Regions from separate parts of the Streptomyces sp. NPDC059832 genome, predicted to be linked through region 2. Evidence: riboswitches for the same ligand, from Rfam matches in the RefSeq annotation. Region 2 holds a riboswitch; each other region holds the start of a gene.
What was found. Region 2 has a riboswitch for cyclic di-AMP ahead of ACFV8T_RS25235 (M23 family metallopeptidase). Riboswitches for the same ligand answer to the same signal wherever they lie in the genome.
Positions count from the first base shown of each region.

Region 1: it holds a riboswitch for cyclic di-AMP, as region 2 does, so the genes downstream of both, ACFV8T_RS23715 (C40 family peptidase) here and ACFV8T_RS25235 (M23 family metallopeptidase) in region 2, are expected to answer to the same signal.
Region 3: it holds a riboswitch for cyclic di-AMP, as region 2 does, so the genes downstream of both, ACFV8T_RS06100 (NlpC/P60 family protein) here and ACFV8T_RS25235 (M23 family metallopeptidase) in region 2, are expected to answer to the same signal.
Region 4: it holds a riboswitch for cyclic di-AMP, as region 2 does, so the genes downstream of both, ACFV8T_RS20195 (transglycosylase family protein) here and ACFV8T_RS25235 (M23 family metallopeptidase) in region 2, are expected to answer to the same signal.

Region 1 covers NZ_JBHWIY010000013.1:101,134-105,972, forward strand. The annotation lists gene ACFV8T_RS23695 (helix-turn-helix domain-containing protein) at 1-514, opposite strand, end outside; gene ACFV8T_RS23700 (ATP-binding protein) at 719-1,150, shown strand; partial or broken gene ACFV8T_RS23705 (LysR substrate-binding domain-containing protein) at 1,184-1,747, opposite strand; partial or broken gene ACFV8T_RS23710 (LysE family translocator) at 1,732-2,010, shown strand; gene ACFV8T_RS23715 (C40 family peptidase) at 2,099-2,572, opposite strand; cyclic di-AMP (ydaO/yuaA leader) riboswitch at 2,576-2,759, opposite strand; gene ACFV8T_RS23720 (hypothetical protein) at 3,150-3,458, opposite strand; gene ACFV8T_RS23725 (ATP-dependent Clp protease proteolytic subunit) at 3,466-4,101, opposite strand; gene ACFV8T_RS23730 (isochorismatase family cysteine hydrolase) at 4,300-4,812, shown strand; gene ACFV8T_RS23735 (FAD-dependent oxidoreductase) at 4,817-4,839, shown strand, end outside.
Region 2 covers NZ_JBHWIY010000014.1:184,027-188,865, reverse strand. The annotation lists gene ACFV8T_RS25245 (PrsW family intramembrane metalloprotease) at 1-552, shown strand, start outside; gene ACFV8T_RS25240 (aldo/keto reductase) at 727-1,671, opposite strand; gene ACFV8T_RS25235 (M23 family metallopeptidase) at 1,916-3,160, opposite strand; cyclic di-AMP (ydaO/yuaA leader) riboswitch at 3,172-3,324, opposite strand; gene ACFV8T_RS25230 (PP2C family protein-serine/threonine phosphatase) at 3,594-4,748, opposite strand.
Region 3 covers NZ_JBHWIY010000003.1:205,218-210,056, forward strand. The annotation lists gene pcrA (DNA helicase PcrA) at 1-2,386, opposite strand, end outside; cyclic di-AMP (ydaO/yuaA leader) riboswitch at 2,635-2,799, shown strand; gene ACFV8T_RS06100 (NlpC/P60 family protein) at 2,806-3,948, shown strand; gene ACFV8T_RS06105 (hypothetical protein) at 4,008-4,361, opposite strand; gene ACFV8T_RS06110 (C40 family peptidase) at 4,676-4,839, shown strand, end outside.
Region 4 covers NZ_JBHWIY010000010.1:257,758-262,596, forward strand. The annotation lists gene ACFV8T_RS20190 (transglycosylase family protein) at 1-745, shown strand, start outside; cyclic di-AMP (ydaO/yuaA leader) riboswitch at 1,046-1,217, shown strand; gene ACFV8T_RS20195 (transglycosylase family protein) at 1,221-1,997, shown strand; gene eno (phosphopyruvate hydratase) at 2,284-3,564, shown strand; gene ACFV8T_RS20205 (septum formation initiator family protein) at 3,673-4,143, shown strand; gene ACFV8T_RS20210 (DUF501 domain-containing protein) at 4,203-4,736, shown strand.

The sequences.
Region 1 (4,839 bases), on a different contig from region 2:
CCGCGCTCAGCCGCAGCGGCGGATCGGTCCGCAGCACCCCCTGCCGGGCGAGCCGCACCTCCACCAGCGAGTCCAGCTGGCCCGCGGGCAGCCCGTCCAGCGAGGCCCGGGTCACCGCCCGCGCGTAATCGGCCGTCTGGAGAAGACCGGGTACCACCGAGGTCTCCAGCGTGCGCGCGGTCCGCGCCTGGGACTCCAGACTGATGAAGTCGCGGTACTGGGGCGGGATCAGACCGCGATAGGCGTGCCACCATCCGGTGCCGCCACCGCCCGCCGAACCCGCCAGCGTGGCCAGCAGATCCCGCAGCTGGGTGTCGTCCACGCCGTACGTGTCCAGCAGCCGGGTCACATCGGCCGGCCGCACCCCGCTCACCCCGGTCTCGATCCGGCTCACCTTCGACTGGTGCCAGCCGAGTATCCGCGCCGCGTCCCGACTGGTCAGTCCCGACGCGTGGCGCAGGCTCCGGAGCTCCTCCCCGAGCTTGCGGCGTCGAACCGCAGGGCCGTGCTGCATCCGCGGCCTCCCTCCCTCTTCTGCCGAGCGGACAGTGTGCCGCCCACATACGGTCTTGCGTGGCAGGGTTCACCGCATTGAGCGACAGATATATGCATATCTTGGTGGATCGCCGTCGCAGAGGGCAGCATCAATGGCAATCTGGCGCGAAGCACAACCCGGACCGATCGCGGGTCGGTACGGGTGGGAAAGGGACGGCTCGCCATGGCAGACCATCAGGAAGCAAACGTCACTCTGCCGAGCGAGCCGGTCTCGGTCTCGGCAGCCCGCAGGTACGTGGCCCGGGTGCTCGGCGACTGGGGCCTGGCCACCGACACCGATTTCGCCGACAGCATCCAGCTCATCGTCTCGGAGCTCGCGACCAACGCCGTCCAGCACACCTTCGGACAGTCGCCCACCTTCACCGTGGACCTCCGGCTGGAGCGGGAGGAGCACCTGCATCTGGGGGTGACGGACAGTCACCCCCGTTGGCCCAGGCGACTGCCCGCCGCCGTTCAGCAGGACAACGGGCGCGGCATGGTGATCATCCGCTGCCTGGCCAAGCAGTGCGGGGGCCGGCTCACCGTCACCCCCACCGCCGACGGCGGCAAGACGGTGTGGATCGCGCTTCCGTGGAGCGTCCCCGTGCAGAGCTGACCGACGCGTTCCGGTGGCCGGCCGCCCGCGCGGTCACCCGGCTTCCGCGCCCGGCCGCTGCGCCGACCCCGCACGCCCGAACCCACTGCGCAACAGGGCCTGGAGCGTCGCCGCCGCGGCGCTCGCCCGGTCACCGCGGTGCACCACCGAGATCGTCCGCCGGAAGGAAGCGGGATCCAGCCGCCGTACGGACAGCGGCGTCGGCGACATCGCGGCGACCATCTCCGGGACGACCGCCATCCCGATGCCCGCACTGACCAGGGCGCACACCAGTGCGTAGCCGGGCGACTCGCGGACCACGGCGGGTGCCGCCCCGGCCTCGGCCAGGGCCTGCTCGGCCCCGCGGCGCGGCGGATGGGTCGGCGCGCTGCTGATCAGCGGCCGTCCCGCCAGTTCCGTCACCGGAAGCCTTCCGCTGCCTTCGGACAGCATCTGACCGACCGCCGTGATCAGGACCAGCTCCTCGACCAGCAGCGGTTCGGCGAAGACCCCGGTGGGCCGGGCCACCGGGGCAGCCGGCTCGTACTCGTGGGTCAGCGTCAGATCGACCTCGCCCGCGGCCACCGCGGCGTCGCCCTCAGGCGGTGACCAATGCGCTCAATCCCAAGGCGCCGGTGCTCTTCCTGAGCCTGCTGCCGCAGTTCGTCCCCGACGGGCAGCCGCCGCTGCCCAGGACCCTGCTGCTCGCGACGATCGTCGTGGTGCTGGCGCTGGTCTGGTTCCCCGCCGTGGCGCTCGTCGTGGACCGGCTGGGCAGGTGGCTGCGCCGGCCGCGTACCGCGCGCACCATCGAGGGCGGCAGCGGTGCGGTGCTCACCGCGTTGGGTCTGGTGCTGGTGACCGGCCCGCTGCTGCACTGAGCGCGGGAGCGGCCGGCGGCCCGGCACCGGGTCCTGTCCGGCGGAGCAGGCCGGGGATGCGGCCCTGATCCGCCGGACAGGAGCCGCCTCAGCGGACCCGTCCGTAATAGACGCTCTTGGTCCAGATCTTCTCCAGCCGGACCACCGCGCCGGTCCTCGGCGAGTGCCAGATCTTTCCGTTTCCGGCGTAGATCCCCACGTGGTAGACGCTGCGGCCGAAATGGAAGAAGACCAGGTCGCCACGTTGCCTGTGGGAGGCCGAGACATGGCGGGTCCGGTTGTACTGCTGCTGGGCGGTGCGGGGGAGCTTCTTGCCCGCCTTCTTGAACGAATAGAGCGTCAGCCCCGAGCAGTCGAAGCGGTTGGGGCCGGTGGCCCCCCACCTGTACGGCGAGCCCTTCTTCGATGCCGCGATGTTGAGCGCCTTCATCGACAGGGTCGCCGCCTGGGCGTCCGTCGCGGCGCCCGGGGCGAACATGGTGCCGCCGACGGCGGCGAGAGTCAGAACCGAGGCCGTACCGGCCCGGACGAGCAGAGACGGGACATGAACCTGCGCAGTCATGCGCAACCCTTCGTCAGCCGCCTGTGAAGGATGACCTGTCGGGTTCGGGCTGGCGAAGTTGCCCGGCCGCGTTCGGCGGCTTCACCCCGAGGGTCGACCGGTGCTCAGGTCAACCCGTTGTGCTCGGGTCCTCCACTCCTGCCGATCCACTTCTGTCGACCAGACATCCGGACGGCGGCAGGACTCGGCGTCCGCCCGGACCGCCCCGCCGCGGTGGCGGGGGCTTGTCGTCCCAGGGATCTTGACTCAACGACTGCCGGATTTCCGAGCTGAAACAGGGATATGTGAGGCTCCTCACGACTGATCCGTTCGGGTGGGCATGGCTATCTATGAGGCTCTGCCGGTGATTCGGGCCGGTGCCGTACCAGGGGCGGAAGGGCGGATTCCGTCCACTGCCGACGCGGAGGACGCAAGTTGAGAAGTCCCCCGCGAGGGGGACTTCCTACGCCGAACGAGCGAGGAAATTCGATCGGCCCGCCGGGCGTGTCGGGTACGGGAGTTGGGTGAGGACGGCCGGACCCCGGAGCGCAGGGGGAGTTGGCCGGACCCCGCCGCCGGCGCGGACCGCGGAAGTCGATCAACTCGCCGGAGCGGGGGGTACGGTGACGCGTCCGGCCCGCCGTTCCCCGTCCAGTACGCGCAGCGCTCGGGCGAGCGTGGCGGCGTGGATCTGCGCCTCGCCGCGCTCGTGCATCAACGCGAGGGCGTCCCGCAGCGCGCCCGCGTGCGAGGCCAGCGCCTGCGCGGCACGCAGTGCGCCGTAGGTGTCGCTGCCGCGGGCCGGGTTGATCCGGCCCACCTGGTCGAGGACTTCGAGGTAGCGGTCGATGAACTCCCCCTCGGCGCGCGTCAGTGCGGGGAGCGGCGGGAACTCCGGCGGGTGCATCGGGTGTTCACCTCGCGCCGTGCGGCGGGAGTGTGGTGTTCCGGTTCGTCAGGACGTGGTCCACCAGCCCGTACGCCTGGGCGCCCGCCGCGTCGAGAATGAGGTCGCGATCGATGTCGTCGGCGATCTGCCCGGCGTCGCGGCCGGTGTGACGGGCCAACAGGGCGGTGAGCATCGTGCGGACCCGTTCCAGCTCCTGTGCCTGGATCTCCAGATCGGACGGCTGGCCCTGCACCGGTTCGGCGAGCTCGGGCTGCCGCACGACGACCCTCGCGCCGGGCAGTGCGTGCCGCCGGCCGGGAGCGCCCGCGGCGAGCAGTGCGGAGGCGCAGGAACCGGCCTGGCCGAGGCAGTAGGTCTCCACCTCGCAGGTGAGGTACTGCATCGTGTCGTAGATCGCGGACATGGCTCCGAACGAGCCGCCGGGGGAGTTGATGTAGAGCGAGACGGGCCGGTCCGGGGCGGCGTACTCCAGGTACATGAACTGCGCGATCAGATCGGAGGCCGCCGTGTCGTCGACCGGGGTGCCGAGGAAGACGATCCGTTCGGCGAGCAGCTTGGAGTACGGATCGAGGGTGCGGGTCCCTTCGGTCGTGCGCTCGGTGAACTCGGGCAGGACATGACGGGCGGTGGGACGGAACAGCATGGCGATGCCTCTCCTCCGGGGTCTGCAGGGGGGCCTGCACAACTTCCGTAAGAAATGTACAGGACGTACAGAAGGCGAGTAGCCCAGGCCAGAGGCTGTTCTTGCTGTTCGCCGAGGGCGGATATCTCACAATCTGTCACGACATCTTGATCATCAGGCTGCTTCGCCCTCACTGGAACCGGGTAGAGAAGTGAGGTGGTCCGAGGCGACGCGGAGGTCCTCAACCACCACGGCCGCCACGCCGTGCCCGCGGTCGCCGACCTGGTCGCCCAGTGGTCCGCCGCCGGCCGACCCGTGGTCTTCACCCGCTGCTTCAACCACCCGGGCAGCTCTTACGAGCGCTTCTTCCAGTGGCGTCGGCTCCAGGAGCCACCCGAGACCGACCTCGTCCCCGAACTCGTCGACAAGACCGGATACACGCTCTTCACGCCCGAAGCCACCGAACTGGTCCGCCGGGCCGGCTGGACCGATCTCGTCTTCTGCGGGATCGCCACCGAAAGCTGTGTCCTGAAGTCCGCCGCCGACGCCTTCGAGTACGGCTACGCGCCCTGGATCGTCACCGACGCCTCCGCGAGTGACGCCGGTCCGGACGTCCATGACGCCGGCCTCGTCGTCGCCCGCCGCCTGATCGGGACAGGCCAACTCGTCACCGCAGAAGACGTGGTGCGACAACTCGCTGCGTACGCCGGGGTCCCGGTGCTGGAATAGGCCCATGGCCGACACACCGTCCCGCAC
Region 2 (4,839 bases):
TCGGCCGAGCTGCCCGCCTACGCGGCGGCCGGCTGGCTGACCCCGGCGGAGCCGCTCGCCCTCTCCTCGATGCGGGCCCGCGGCCTGGCCCGCGACGCGGCCCGCCGACGGTACGCCGTCGCCGCCACGGGAAGCCTGCAGAGCCCGTACGGCCCCGCCCCCGGTTCCTGGCCCGCTGCCCAACCGAGTGCCCGGCCGAGTGCTCACGCGAAAGCCGCGGCGAAGGCCCACGGGAAGGCGGCCGCGCAGGCCGTCGCCGAGTACGAGTCGTTCGCGACCTCGCTGGCCTCGCTGCGTCTGCAGGCCCGCCGCGGAGCGGCCGGTCCGGACTTCGCGGAACGCGAGCTGGAGCTGCTGCACCACCTCTGGCAACGCAGGGAGGTGGCCGCCCCCGCCCTGGCATACGCGGCCCAGGCGACGGGCCGCCTGCGCCCCTCGTACCCGCCGCCCCCGTGGGCGGTCCCGGCGCCGTACCCGCAGTACGGCGCCGGCTACAACCCATACATGCTGCCGCCGCGGCAGTCGGCCCAGAACGGGCCGGTTCAGCACTGAGGGCTTCGGCGCACCGCGGCCACGAAACCGTCGAACAGTTCTTTCCGTGGCCGCAGGCACCGGACACCCGGGCTTGCTCCGGTCGGAGCCGTCGAAGGAGCCCCACTCGTCATGCGCCATGAGGCGCCGCCGCATGCTCGGGAGCGGTGCGGTGCGGTGCGCTCAGTGCGCGTGTCAGGCGGATGCCTCGGTGAGTTCGGCCAGCTGCTGCTCGGTCAGCGAGAGGTCCGCGACGGCCACCAGCGCGGGCAGCTGCTCGACCGTACGGGCCGAGGCGATCGGCGCGGCCACGGTCGGGCGGGACGCGAGCCAGGCCAGCGCGACGGTCGCGATCTGGGCGTCGTGCTCCTGAGCGACCTTGTCCAGCGCGGCCAGGACCTTCTGGCCCCGCTCCGAGTCCCGGTACTGGCTGACGCTCTCGGCCCGCGCGCTCTCCACCGTGGCGCCCGGACGGTACTTGCCGGTGAGGAAGCCGGAGGCCAGGGCGAAGTACGGCACGGCGGCGAGCCCGGCGCGGGCGGCCGTGTCCTGGAGCTCGCCCTCGTAGGTGTCGCGGGAGACCAGGTTGTAGTGCGGCTGCAGGGCCACGTAGCGGGTCAGCCCCTCGCGCTCCGAGAAGTCCAGGGAGGCCTGGAGCCGCTCGGGGCTGATGTTGGAGGCGGCGATCTCCCGGACCTTGCCCTCCTTCACCAGCTGGTCGAGGGCGGTCATGATCTCCTCGACCGGGACGGTCTCGTCGTCGAAGTGCGTGTAGTAGAGGTCGATGTGGTCGGTGCCGAGCCGACGCAGCGACGCCTCGGCCGCGGCCTTGATGTTGGCGGGCGCGAGCCCCCGGTACGAGGGGTGGGTGGAGACCTTGGTGGCGACGACGATGTCGGCGCGGTCGGAGCGGCCGGCGAGCCACTTGCCGATGACCGTCTCCGACTCCCCGCCCTCGTTGCCCGGCACCCAGGCGGAGTAGCCGTCGGCGGTGTCGATGAAGTTGCCTCCGGCCGCGACGTACGCGTCCAGCACGGCGAACGACTGCGCCTCGTCCGCGGTCCAGCCGAAGACGTTGCCACCGAGGGCGAGCGGGAAGACCTGAAGGTCGGAGGAGCCCAGCTTACGAAGAGAAGTCATGGGTGGAACAACGAATTCCGGCGGGTCCGCTATTCCGGGCACCCGCCGTTTTCCGGACCGGTCGTGACCGATCCCAGCGCCGCTCGCAACGGGTTCCGGACCGGTATCAGGAGGTCCCCGCGCCGCTCGCAACGGACTCCCGCACCGCTCGCAGGAGATCCCCGCACCGCTCACAACAGACCGGCAGCCCTGACGTCGGGGGGTGAGCGTCAGGGCTGCCGGGGTTCATCGGGCGGGCGTCGCCTCAGGGGGTGAGGCCCTTGCCGCGGAGCCAGGCCATCGGGTCGATGCCCGAGCCGCCGGCGGTGTGGACCTCCAGGTGGAGGTGCGGCCCGGTCACGTTGCCGGTCGCGCCGACCCGGCCGATCGTCTCACCGGTGCTGACCTTCTGGCCGACACCGACGCCGATCGAGGACTGGTGGCAGAACCACAGCTCCGTACCGTCGTCGAGCTCCAGCACCGTGCGGTAGCCGTACGCACCGGACCAGCCGGCCGACTTGACCGTGCCGCTGTGGATGGCCTTGATCGGGGTGCCGGTCGGAGCCGCGAAGTCGAGGCCGGTGTGGTAGCCGGAGGACCACATCGAGCCGGCTTCGCCGAAGGTCGAGGTGATCGTGTACGAGGAGGTCGGGATGGCGTAGCTGGCGGCGAGCTTGGCGAGCCGCAGAGCCTCCGCCTTCTTCTTGGCCTCTTCCTCCGCCTTCTTCTTCTCGGCGGCGGCCTTGGCCTCGGCCTCGTCCTGCTGCTTCTTGGCCTCGGCGGCGGCCTTCTCCGCGGCTTCCTTCTCCTGGGTCGCCTTGGCCTCGGCGGCGGCGGCGTCCTGCTGCTGCTCGGCCTGCTGGAGGATGCGGGCGCGGAGCGCCTCGCCGGCGTCCGTCGTGCCCTGCTCGGCCTCGGCGGTGGTGAGGCCGGCGGTGGTCAGCGGGGCGGAAGCGGCTGCGATCTCGGCCTTGTCCGCCTCGGACTCACCGGAGAACAGGGAGCCCACGCCGGGAAGGGACTTGGCGTCGGGGAGGTTGTCCGAGATGGCGTCGGGCACGGAGATGGAGACCGGCGGCTTGCCCTGCGCGGTGGCCATGCCGCCCGCGCCGACCGCCGCTATGACGCCGACACCCAGCACCGTGGAGCTGCGGGCGAGTCCGTTGCGCTGCTTGGCGACGCGGTGCCTGCCGCGTACCGGGCGGACGGACTCCTCGGTGGGGTTCCACTCGTCCCAACCGCGTTCGGACTCACCGTCGTTGCCCTCGGCGCGGAAGTCGGCGCGGAAGTCGGCACGGAAATCGGCACGGAAGTCGCTGCCGAACTCACCGGTGAAGTCGCCACCCGGCTCGGTGCCGTAGTCGGTTCCGAACGCCGTCGCCGTCCCGGTGGGTGCGAAATCGGTGCCGTGGCCGGAGTCCGGCCGGGGGCCGAAGTCGGCGCCATAACCGGTGCCGTAGTCGGGATCGAACCGGGACGGGGCCTCGGGGGCAGGCTTGTTGGACGCCACGGGGGCGCACTCCTTTCCTTCCTTCTCGCCTACCGGGTTAGCTGACGGGTTCGGAGCAGGAAGGTCTCCTACGGGCCCCTCCGTCTCTCACGAGACACAGGTGTCCGATTCACCCCATGTAGGTGGTTCCCCGGTTCCCTTGCGGAATTCGGCGCTCGCGCACGGTGCCGCCATTGATGACGGCTGGGACGACCGCGCTGCGTTATCGAACGTTAATAGACACCGGGGCCGTATTCCAAGCTGTTCCCACTGATCGTTCACGTCTTTGGCCTGGACTTTACGGGACACAGTCGGGTGGAATCGGACGAGTTGACCGGCCCTCAGCCACTACCCCGATTCTGACGTTGCGTCAAACGTTATGCGGAGCGGCGCCTTTCGATTACGCACGGTGGCATCGCGCATTCCGCCGCCCCCACATCGCGCATTCCGCCCCTCACGTCGTCTCCGCGCCGACGATCCGCACGGTCCTCCGCCGGTCCGGCTGCCCCTCCGCGGGACGTACGACCGCGAGCAACGCCATGTCGTCGGTCGTCTCGCCGCCCGTGTGCAGCCGCACGTCATCGGTCAGCGCGGACAGCAGTTCCTCGGGCCCCGGAAAGATCCGCCCGCGCAACCGGGCCGCCGGGTCGTAGAAGACCCCTTCGGCGTTCCGCGCCTCGGAGAGGCCGTCCGTGTAGAGGAGCAGGGTCGTCCCGGCCGGCAGATCCCACTCGTCCGTCCGCTCCGCCCACACTCCCAGGCCCATGCCGAGCGGCAGCGCGGGCACGGAGGGCTTCAGCACCTCCAGCGCCCCGTCCGGGTGCAGCAGGATCGGCTCGGGGTGACCGCGGTTGACGATCCGCACCCGGGACAGCCCGGACGGGATCTCGGCCAGCACGGCGGTGATGAAGCCCTCCAGCACATCGAGCCCGCCCCGTCGCGCCTCCTCCCGGGCCAGCGCCCGCTCCAGCCGCTTCGCCACCCCCTCCAGCGAGGACTCCTGCTCGGCCGCCTCGCGGAACGCCCCGATGACCACCGCCACCGTCTCCACGGCGTCGAGCCCCTTGCCCCGTACGTCCCCGACCACCAGCCGCACCCCCCACGGGGTGTCCGAAACGGCGAACAGGTCGCCGCCGACGAACTCGTCCGCCTGCGCCGCCTCGTACCGCGCCGCGACCTGCAGTCCGCCGGTCCGGTCGGCCGGCTGCGGCAGCACCGCGCGCATCGCCGTCTCCGCGACGAACCGCGCGGAGGCCAGCTGCTCGTTGCTGCGCCGCACGACCCCGTTGATCACGACCGCGAGGACCGAGACGGTGGCCAGGGTGAGCAGCTCGATCAGCGGCACGGCCTGCGGCAACGTATTGCTGAACAGTCGCAGCGCGATGACGGCCAGCATCGAGGCGATACCGATGCGGATGGTGCTGGCCAGCGAGAAGAACGGGGCGGCGATCAGCGGAGCGGCCACGAACAACGGAATGGCGGTGAAGGTTGGCGGAGTGAGGGCGTCGAACACCAGTCCGCCGAGGATCATCAGGGCGGGCAGCGTGCGTACGAACTGCCGGGTACCGCCCCCGGCATGCTTGCCGCGCCGCTTCTCCCGCTTCCACACCTGTGGTCTCCTGCCCGGATACGCGCGCGGCTGCGGACGGTACCGCGCCCCACTCCCAGGCTCGCCGGAGCGGAACGAAGCGGCGACTCCT
Region 3 (4,839 bases), on a different contig from region 2:
CGCCGACGCCCTCGACCGCCGTCACCGTGCCGAGCCCGAACTGGTCGTGCGTGACCCGGTCACCGACGGTCAGCGCGATCGTCGGCTTGTCCGAGGTCCGCCGGGTCGCGAAGCCCGAGGGCCCGGAGCGCGCACGCGACGCGGACAGCGACGACGTGATCCCCGAGGTCGGTCCGGCCGGAGCCGCCATCGGCCCGGTCCGCTTCCACTCCAGGTGCTGGTCCGGGATCTCCTCCAGGAACCGCGACGGCGGGTTGTACGAGGGCTGTCCCCACGCGCTGCGCATCGCGGCCCGGGTCAGATAGAGCCGCTCTCGGGCACGGGTGATGCCGACGTACGCGAGCCGCCGCTCCTCCTCCAGCTCCTTCACCTGGCCCAGCGCCCGCATGTGCGGGAAGACGCCGTCCTCCATGCCGGTCAGGAAGACGACCGGGAATTCGAGGCCCTTCGCGGTGTGCAGCGTCATCAGCGTGATGACACCGGAGCCGTCCTCGTCCTCGTCGGGGATCTGGTCGGAGTCGGCGACGAGCGCGACCTTCTCCAGGAACTCGGCGAGCGTGCCCGTGCCCGCGGCCGTGCCCGTGCCCGCGTCCTCCTCGCCGGCCGCTCCCCGCTCCTGCTCGAATTCGAGCGCCACGGCGGCCAGTTCCTGAAGGTTCTCGATCCGGGTCTCGTCCTGCGGGTCGGTGGAGGCCTGCAGCTCGGCGAGGTAGCCGGTGCGCTCCAGGACCGCCTCCAGGACCACCGCGGGGCCCGCGCCCGACTCGACGATCGTGCGCAGCTCCTCCATCAGCGTGTTGAACCGCTTGACGGCGTTGGCCGACCGGGCCGCCATGCCGTACGCCTCGTCGACCCGGCGCAGCGCCTGCGGGAAGGTGATCTTCTCGCGCAGGGACAGCGCGTCGATCATCGCCTCGGCCCGGTCGCCGATGCCGCGCTTGGGCACGTTGAGGATGCGGCGCAGCGGGACGGTGTCCTCCGGATTGGCGAGGACGCGCAGGTAGGCCAGGATGTCCCGGACCTCCTTGCGCTCGTAGAAGCGCACGCCGCCGACGACCTTGTAGGGCAGACCGACGCGGATGAAGATCTCTTCGAAGACACGGGACTGGGCGTTCGTACGGTAGAAGATCGCGACGTCGCCGGCCCTGGCGTCGCCCGCGTCGGTCAGCCGGTCGATCTCGTCGGCGACGAACTGCGCCTCGTCGTGCTCGGTGTCGGCGACGTAGCCGGTGATCCGGACGCCCGTGCCGGCGTTCGTCCAGAGGTTCTTGGGGCGGCGGCTCTCGTTGCGCTCGATGACCGCGTTGGCGGCGGACAGGATCGTCTGCGTGGAGCGGTAGTTCTGCTCCAGGAGGATCGTCGTCGCGTTCGGGTAGTCCTCCTCGAACTGGAGGATGTTGCGGATGGTCGCGCCGCGGAAGGCGTAGATCGACTGGTCCGCGTCACCCACGACGCACAGCTCGGCCGGGGCGTCGCCCTCGCCCGCCGGGCCGACCAGCTCGCGTACGAGGGTGTACTGGGCGTGGTTGGTGTCCTGGTACTCGTCGACCAGGACGTGCCGGAAGCGGCGGCGGTAGTGCTCGGCGACGTCCGGGAACGCCTGGAGCAGGTGGACCGTCGTCATGATGATGTCGTCGAAGTCCAGCGCGTTGGCCTCGCGCAGCCGGGACTGGTACATCGCGTAGGCCTGGGCGAGCGTCTTCTCGAAGCCGTCCGCGGCCTGGCCGGCGAAGGTCTCCTCGTCGATCAGCTCGTTCTTCAGGTTGGAGACCTTGGCCGTGAACGACTTCGGCGGGAAGCGCTTCGGGTCGAGGTCGAGATCGCGGCAGACCAGGGCCATCAGCCGCTTGGAGTCGGCGGCGTCGTAGATCGAGAACGACGAGGTGAAACCGAGCCGCTTGGACTCGCGGCGCAGGATACGTACGCACGCGCTGTGGAAGGTCATGACCCACATGGCGTTGGCGCGCGGCCCGACGAGCTGCTCGACGCGCTCCTTCATCTCGCCCGCGGCCTTGTTGGTGAAGGTGATCGCCAGGATCTGGCCGGGGTGCACCCCGCGCTCGGCGAGGAGGTGGGCGATCCGGTGGGTCAGCACCCGGGTCTTGCCCGAGCCGGCCCCGGCGACGATGAGCAGCGGGGATCCCGCGTGGACGACGGCGGCGCGCTGCTCGGTGTTCAGCCCGTCGAGGAGCGCCGCGGAATCGATGACGGGGCGGTGCGCGCCGTCGCGGTAGTAGGCGTCCCTGGGCGGCGGGGGCCCGTCGAACACGCCCGCGAAGAGGTCCTCCGGCACCGCTTCGGGTGCGGAGTCCTCGGGGGGCGGCGGGGGCTCTTCCTCCGAGTGCTGGAGGCCGGCCAGGAAGCTGTCGTCAAAGAGGCTGCTCATCGCTTGTCGAGTCTAGGCCGCCACACCGACACCCGGAGGCCGCATGACCAACCGCACACAGCGCACCGGACACGCAGAGGGTTCGAGCAACCACTCCACGTAAGAAATTCCGGGCCTCCATCACCCGCCGCGGCAAGGTCACGAAAATGTATCGGGCATATCGAACATCAACCTTCACAGCAGCACCATGGGTTGGCTAGCGTGCTCGACCGGGCGGCCCGTACCCCCTTGAGGCGAACCACGCCGAGCGGGCGCCCCCGCCGAATCCGGGCTGCCCCCACGGGAGTTCGGAACCGGGGACCCACACGCAGTACCGGGGTGAATCGGTCCTTATCCCCACTCGGACCGTAGGGCAGCCTTCCGTTCCGCCCGAACCCGACAGCTAACCCGGTAGGCGGTCCACGGAAGGAGATGCCGCCTTGGCGTCGCATCGCAAACCTCGCACCCGGGTGCGCACCACCGCACCGGCCGTCGGGCTCACCACGGCGGCCCTGGCGTCCGTGACCCTGCTCTCCACGCAGAGCGCCATGGCCGCCCCGGATCCTAAGCCCGGCGTCGAGGACGTCCAGAAGAAGGTCGACGACCTCTACCGGCAGGCGGGCACCGCGACCCAGCAGTACAACCAGGCGAAGGAAGCCTCCGCCACCCAGCGCGCCAAGGTCGACGCCCTGCTGAACGATGTCGCGAAGCGCGCCGACCGGCTCAACGACGCGCGCAGGACGCTCGGCACCTACGCGGCCGCGCAGTACCGCAGCGGCTCCATCACGCCGAGCGCCACGTTCTTCCTGGCCGACGACCCGCAGTCGTACTTCGACCAGAGCCAGTTGATGGACCGGATGACCAGCCGGCAGCAGAAGGCGATCACGGACTTCCGTACGCAGCAGGCCAAGGCGTCGAAGAAGCGCGCCGAGGCGGTGCGGAGCCTGGAGACGCTGACGACGACGCAGACCACCCTGCGCACCAGCAAGCAGAACGTCCAGAAGAAGCTGGGCGAGGCGCGCACGCTGCTGTCGAAGCTGACCGCCGAGGAGAAGGCGCGGCTCGCGGCGATCGAGCGCAAGAAGGAGGCGGAGGCCAGGCGCAAGGCGCGGGAGCTGGCGAAGCAGCAGGCCGCCGCGAAGGCCGAGGCCGACCGCAAGGCCGAGGAGGATGCGAAGGAGTCGGGGGGCGGTACGGGGACGGGCACCGGGACCGGCTCGGACAGCGGCGCCACCGCCAAGGCGGAGAAGGTCCTCGCCTTCGCCAGGGCCCAGCTGGGCAAGCCGTACGTCTGGGGTGCCACGGGCCCGGCGTCGTACGACTGCTCCGGACTCACCCAGGCGGCGTGGAAGTCCGCGGGCGTGGACATCCCGCGGACCACGTGGGACCAGGTCAAGATCGGTACCCGGGTCGCCACGGCGGATCTGCGGCCGGGGGACCTCGTCTTCTTCTACGACGACATCAGCCACGTCGGCATCTACAAGGGCGACGGGATGATGATCCACGCGCCGAAGCCCGGGGCGAACGTGCGCGAGGAGTCGATCTACTACATGCCGATCTACGGCAGCGTGCGGCCTGCGTAGCGGCTCGCACCGTCACCCCCGGCCGTCGGACGGCCGGGGGCCGGGGCCGCACGGCGGGATCAGGTCCAGAGCGTGGCGATGAAGATGTTGAGCATCGTCAGCCCGCCCACCGCCGCGAAGGCGCCCTTGTCGGCCTTCTCGTCGTCCCGCTTGATGTAGACGAGCGCGAGGACGACGACCAGGACCAGCAGCTTGACGCCGATCTTGATGTTGTTGACGTGATTGCCGTCGGCCTCGTTCAGCCCGACCAGCGCGACACCGGTGACCAGCATGGTCAGCGCACCGTGCAGCATCGCCGGGACGAACCGGGCCGTGCCCGCGCCCATCGCCTTCATCTGGGTCAGGAAACCGCCCAGCAGGGAGGCGATACCGATGATGTGCAGGGCGACGAAGACATGAATGAGTACGTCCATGAGGCCGCAGCCTAGCCCTGGCCATATCACCACTCGACAGGCAGGTACACCTTCCCGACCACTTCGCTCGCGCCTGTACCAATCGCCTGACTCTGGTGCAATTTTTCCGATCACTGGACGACATTGCCACGCCAAATTCAGACAATAAGCGTCATTACGACTCCTGCCCGTGCCCCGGGTTTAGCGTCCCTGAGCAGGTGACCGGCTTCACCGCCGCTCCGTACGCGGACGGCGCACCGGTCGCCCCGCCGAGAGATCGGGCGGGCCCGCCGGTAGCCCCCGGCGGGCAGTCGTCAGGAAGGACGCACGCCCTCGTGGCAGCGCATCGAAAACCCAAGCAGCGCCCGTACACCGGCCCTGCTGCCCGCACCGCGGCGACCCTCGCCTTCGCCGGGGCCGCCACCGCCGCGGTACTGCCCGGACCGGCGCACGCCGATCCGCAGCGCACCCCCGCCCAGGTCAAGGCCGAGGTGGACCG
Region 4 (4,839 bases), on a different contig from region 2:
GGAGACCTGGAAGGCGTACGGCGGTGAGGCGTACGCGGAGCGCGCCGACCTCGCCAGCCGGGCGCAGCAGATAGAGGTGGCCGAGAAGGTCCTGGACGGCCGGGGCCCGCAGGCCTGGCCCAGCTGTGCGGTCATCTCGGGCCTCGCGGTGGACGGGACGCTGCCGGGGGTCGACCCGGGCTCCGTTCCCGCCGACGACCCGACCGGGAGCGCGAAGCCGGCTGACGACGCGTCGGCGGACCCGTCCGACGACGCCACGCCGTCCGGGAGCGCCTCGGACGGCTCGGACGACGTGGACGGTGCGGACGGCTCGGACAGGACCGACAAGCCGTCAGGGAAGGCCTCGCGGTCCCCGAAGCCCTCGACTTCGAGCACTCCGTCTCCCGGGGCGTCCTCCGGTACCCCCCGTGACGCGTCCGATTCGCCCGACTCGTCCAGCGATGCGGGTGGCAGGCACCGCGGCGTGCCGGCCACCGAGGGGAGCCGGGGCACGGACGGCGGCGGCGGTCGCGAGTCGGGCCGTCACGCCTCCCGCGGCGGCAACGGCGCGCGCGACACGGCCGAGCCGACGGCTGACGGCACGTACACCGTCCGGCCCGGCGACAACCTCTGGTCGATTGCTGATGCACAGAAGGTCCCTGGAGGCTGGCCCGCGCTCTACGAGGCCAACAAGGGTGCCGTCGGCTCCGACCCGGACCTCATCCTCCCTGGCCAGAGCCTCGATCTCGATGTGAAGGCCCAGTGAGAGCAGTCTGATAATCGACTAAAAGCACCTCAAAAATCGGGGTAGTTCAGGGACCTATGTCCGCTTATGCGTAAGTGAGACATGGGTCTCTTTGCGTCAACTGGCGTGTCGCGCCCGGGAGGCCCTTCCGCATCACGTCCCACCTGCGGAAACGACGGTTCTTCAGATGCAAGTACGGGTCGATTGTCCGATGTGTCCGTCTTTGAATGTGGGGGTTGCGTATGTTTACGGTCGGAACCGCTCGCACCGCGGGCCCCGTCGACCGTCACGCCGAATCCTGCCGTCGGTCGAAGGGAACAGACGCGTAAAGCGCCGTAGGCAGGAGCGGGGGACCCAGGTAAGCGCCGGGCCCGATCGTCGAAAGACGCATCAGGACCGGCTTGGGGTGAAGTCGCGTGCTAGGACGTGCGACCGGGCAACTCACTTGGCCCGAACCCGACAGCTCACCTCGTAGGCGTCGGTGAGGAGAAGTTCCATGCTGCTTTCCAGCAAGGGCAAGCACCGCCGCCCGTCCAAGGCCGTCCGTATCGCCACGCTCGCCGGTGTCGCCGGTGCCGCCGTCGCCGTGCCCCTGATGGGTGCGACCAGCGCCTCCGCCGCCTCCGTCGCCACCTGGGACGCCGTCGCCCAGTGCGAGTCCGGTGGCAACTGGTCCATCAACACCGGCAACGGCTACTACGGCGGTCTGCAGTTCTCGCAGTCCAGCTGGGCCGCCGCCGGCGGTACGCAGTACGCCGCCCGTGCCGACCTGGCCACCAAGGCCCAGCAGATCGCCACCGCCGAGCGGCTCCTCGACATGCAGGGCCCGGGTGCCTGGTCCTGCGCCGGTGCCGGCAACCTGACCAACGACGGTGTCGACCCGGGCGTCAACACCGGCTCCTCCTCGAACTCCACCGCGAGCTCCGGCGCCTCCGAGCAGCAGAGCGCCCCGGCCGCCCCGAAGCAGCAGTCGCAGCCGGCCCAGCAGGCCCAGCCGAAGCAGAGCGAGCGCACCGAGGCCCCCGCCGCCTCCCGCTCGGAGCGCTCCGCCGCCCCGCAGGCCGAGTCCAAGAAGACCGTCACCACCCCGACCGGCGAGAAGGTCGAGAAGGGCGACGGCGAGTACAAGGTCGTCTCCGGCGACTCCCTCAGCGAGATCGCGGCCGACCACAAGGTCGAGGGCGGCTGGCAGCAGCTGTTCGAGCTGAACAAGGACATCGTCAAGGACGCCGACCTGATCTACCCGGGTCAGCAGCTGCACCTGACGAAGTAGTCGAGGCTCTCTCCTCCCCGAGCACCCCGGCCCGGCGCGCATTCCCCCGTATGCGCCGGGCCGGGGTTCGGCCGTCTGCGCTCGGGGGAGCGCCGGACCGTTCAAGTGTTGTAGTTACTGGCCAGTAAATTTCTGCCTGTTTGACCGGCAATGTGCGCCCTCGGGTCCTTTTTCGTCCCAGGGGTCGGGCGGTCGTCGGGCTCAGCGGGCCGGGCCGGTTAGGCTCTTGTCGCAAGGCCAAAGTGACCCTGCACAACCAGCGTCATATCCCAGAAGGAGATGCCTCGTGCCGTCCATCGACGTCGTCGTAGCCCGGGAAATCCTCGACTCCCGTGGAAACCCCACGGTCGAGGTAGAGGTCGGCCTCGACGACGGCAGCACGGGCCGTGCTGCCGTTCCGTCCGGCGCCTCCACCGGTGCGTTCGAGGCCATCGAGCTTCGCGACGGTGACCCCAACCGCTACCAGGGCAAGGGCGTCGAGAAGGCCGTCCTCGCCGTGATCGAGCAGATCGGCCCGGAGCTCGTCGGCTACGACGCCACCGAGCAGCGGCTGATCGACCAGGCGATGTTCGACCTGGACGCCACCGAGAACAAGGGCTCGCTCGGCGCCAACGCCATCCTCGGCGTCTCGCTGGCCGTCGCCCACGCCGCCTCCGAGGCCTCGGACCTGCCGCTGTTCCGCTACCTCGGCGGCCCGAACGCGCACCTGCTGCCCGTTCCGATGATGAACATCCTCAACGGCGGCTCGCACGCCGACTCCAACGTGGACATCCAGGAGTTCATGATCGCGCCGATCGGCGCGGAGTCCTTCTCCGAGGCGCTGCGCTGGGGTGCCGAGGTCTACCACACGCTGAAGAAGGTCCTGAAGACCAAGGGTCTTTCGACCGGTCTCGGCGACGAGGGCGGCTTCGCGCCGAACCTGGAGTCCAACCGCGCCGCCCTCGACCTCATCATCGAGGCCATCAAGGAAGCCGGCTACGCCCCGGGCAAGGACATCGCGCTCGCGCTCGACGTCGCCGCGTCCGAGTTCTACAAGGACGGCAAGTACGAGTTCGAGGGCAAGTCCCGCTCGGCCGCCGAGATGACCGAGTACTACGAGGAGCTCGTCTCCGCGTACCCGCTGGTCTCCATCGAGGACCCGCTGTACGAGGACGACTGGGCCGGCTGGAAGGTCATCACCGACAAGCTCGGCGCCAAGGTGCAGATCGTCGGCGACGACCTCTTCGTCACCAACCCGGAGCGCCTGGCCCGCGGCATCGAGGAGGGCTCCGCCAACGCCCTGCTCGTCAAGGTCAACCAGATCGGCTCGCTGACCGAGACCCTGGACGCCGTCGAGCTGGCCCAGCGCAACGGCTTCAAGTGCATGATGTCGCACCGCTCCGGCGAGACCGAGGACGTCACCATCGCCGACCTCGCGGTCGCCGTGAACTGCGGCCAGATCAAGACCGGCGCCCCGGCCCGCTCGGACCGCGTCGCCAAGTACAACCAGCTGCTGCGCATCGAGGAGATCCTCGACGACGCCGCGGTGTACGCGGGCCGCTCGGCGTTCCCGCGGTTCAAGGGCTGAGCATCCCTTTCGGCCCGTCAGGGGCCGAAGGCCATGGCGTCCGTCCGTCCCCGCACTCGGTCCCGTACCGTGTGCGGGGACGGACGTGCGTAGTGGGGAGGCGGAGACATGGCCGCGAAGGACCGGGACCGGTTCTCCACCGCGACCCGGCTGCGGCTGCTCGGCGAGCAGACCGCCGCCCGCGTCTACCGTTCCCAGAACCGCCGTCAGGCCCGCCGCTCACGGCTCACCGGCCGGGCGGCCTTCCTCGTGCTCATCGTCTGCTCCCTGGTGGTCGCGCTCGCGTACCCGATGCGGCAGTACGTCTCGCAGCAGGACGAGATCGCCGACCAGGAGCGCCTGGCGCGGGAGGCCAAGGCCCGTACCGAGGAGCTGCGCGACGAGAAGGCGCGCCTCCAGGACGACGCGTACATCAGGCAGCTGGCCCGCACGCACCTGCACTACCTTCTTCCCGGGGAGACCGGTTACACGGTGATCGACCCCGACGCGGTCAAGGAGCGCGAGGGCAGGACGGACGAGTCCGGCCGGCCGTGGCACTCCAACCTCTGGGACGGCGTCGACAGCGCCGACCGCGACTGACTCTCTTCATCCATCTGCAGAACCGCAGTTCGAGCAGCCCGATCAGAACCTAGGCAGGCATGGAAACGCCCCCTCCCCAGACCGAGTCCACCGCGCCCACCGAGGCGGACATCGCCGCGTTCCAGCAGCAGCTGGGCCGCCCGCCGCGCGGTCTGCGCGCGATTGCGCACCGCTGCCCGTGCGGCAACCCGGACGTGGTCGAGACGCAGCCCCGGCTGGAGGACGGTACGCCGTTCCCGACGACGTACTACCTGACGTGCCCGCGTGCCGCGTCCGCGATCGGCACGCTGGAGGCGAACGGGGTCATGAAGGAGATGACCGAGCGCCTCGGTACGGACCCCGAGCTGGCCGCCGCGTACCGGGCCGCTCACGAGGACTACATCGCACGGCGCGACGCCATCGAGGTGCTGGAGGGCTTCCCGAGCGCCGGTGGCATGCCGGACCGGGTGAAGTGCCTGCACGTCCTGGTCGGGCACTCGCTGGCCGCGGGGCCCGGGGTGAACCCGCTGGGCGACGAGGCCATCGCGATGCTGCCGGAGTGGTGGCGCAAGGGGCCGTGCGTCTCGCCGTGCGGCGCGCCGGACGAGGGCTGACCGTTCGTCTCCCGGGGGCTCCGCCCCCGGACCCCCGCTCCTCGATCGCCGGAGGGGCTCGGTTTGCTCCTCGAACGCCGGAGGAGCTTGATCTGGGAGTGCT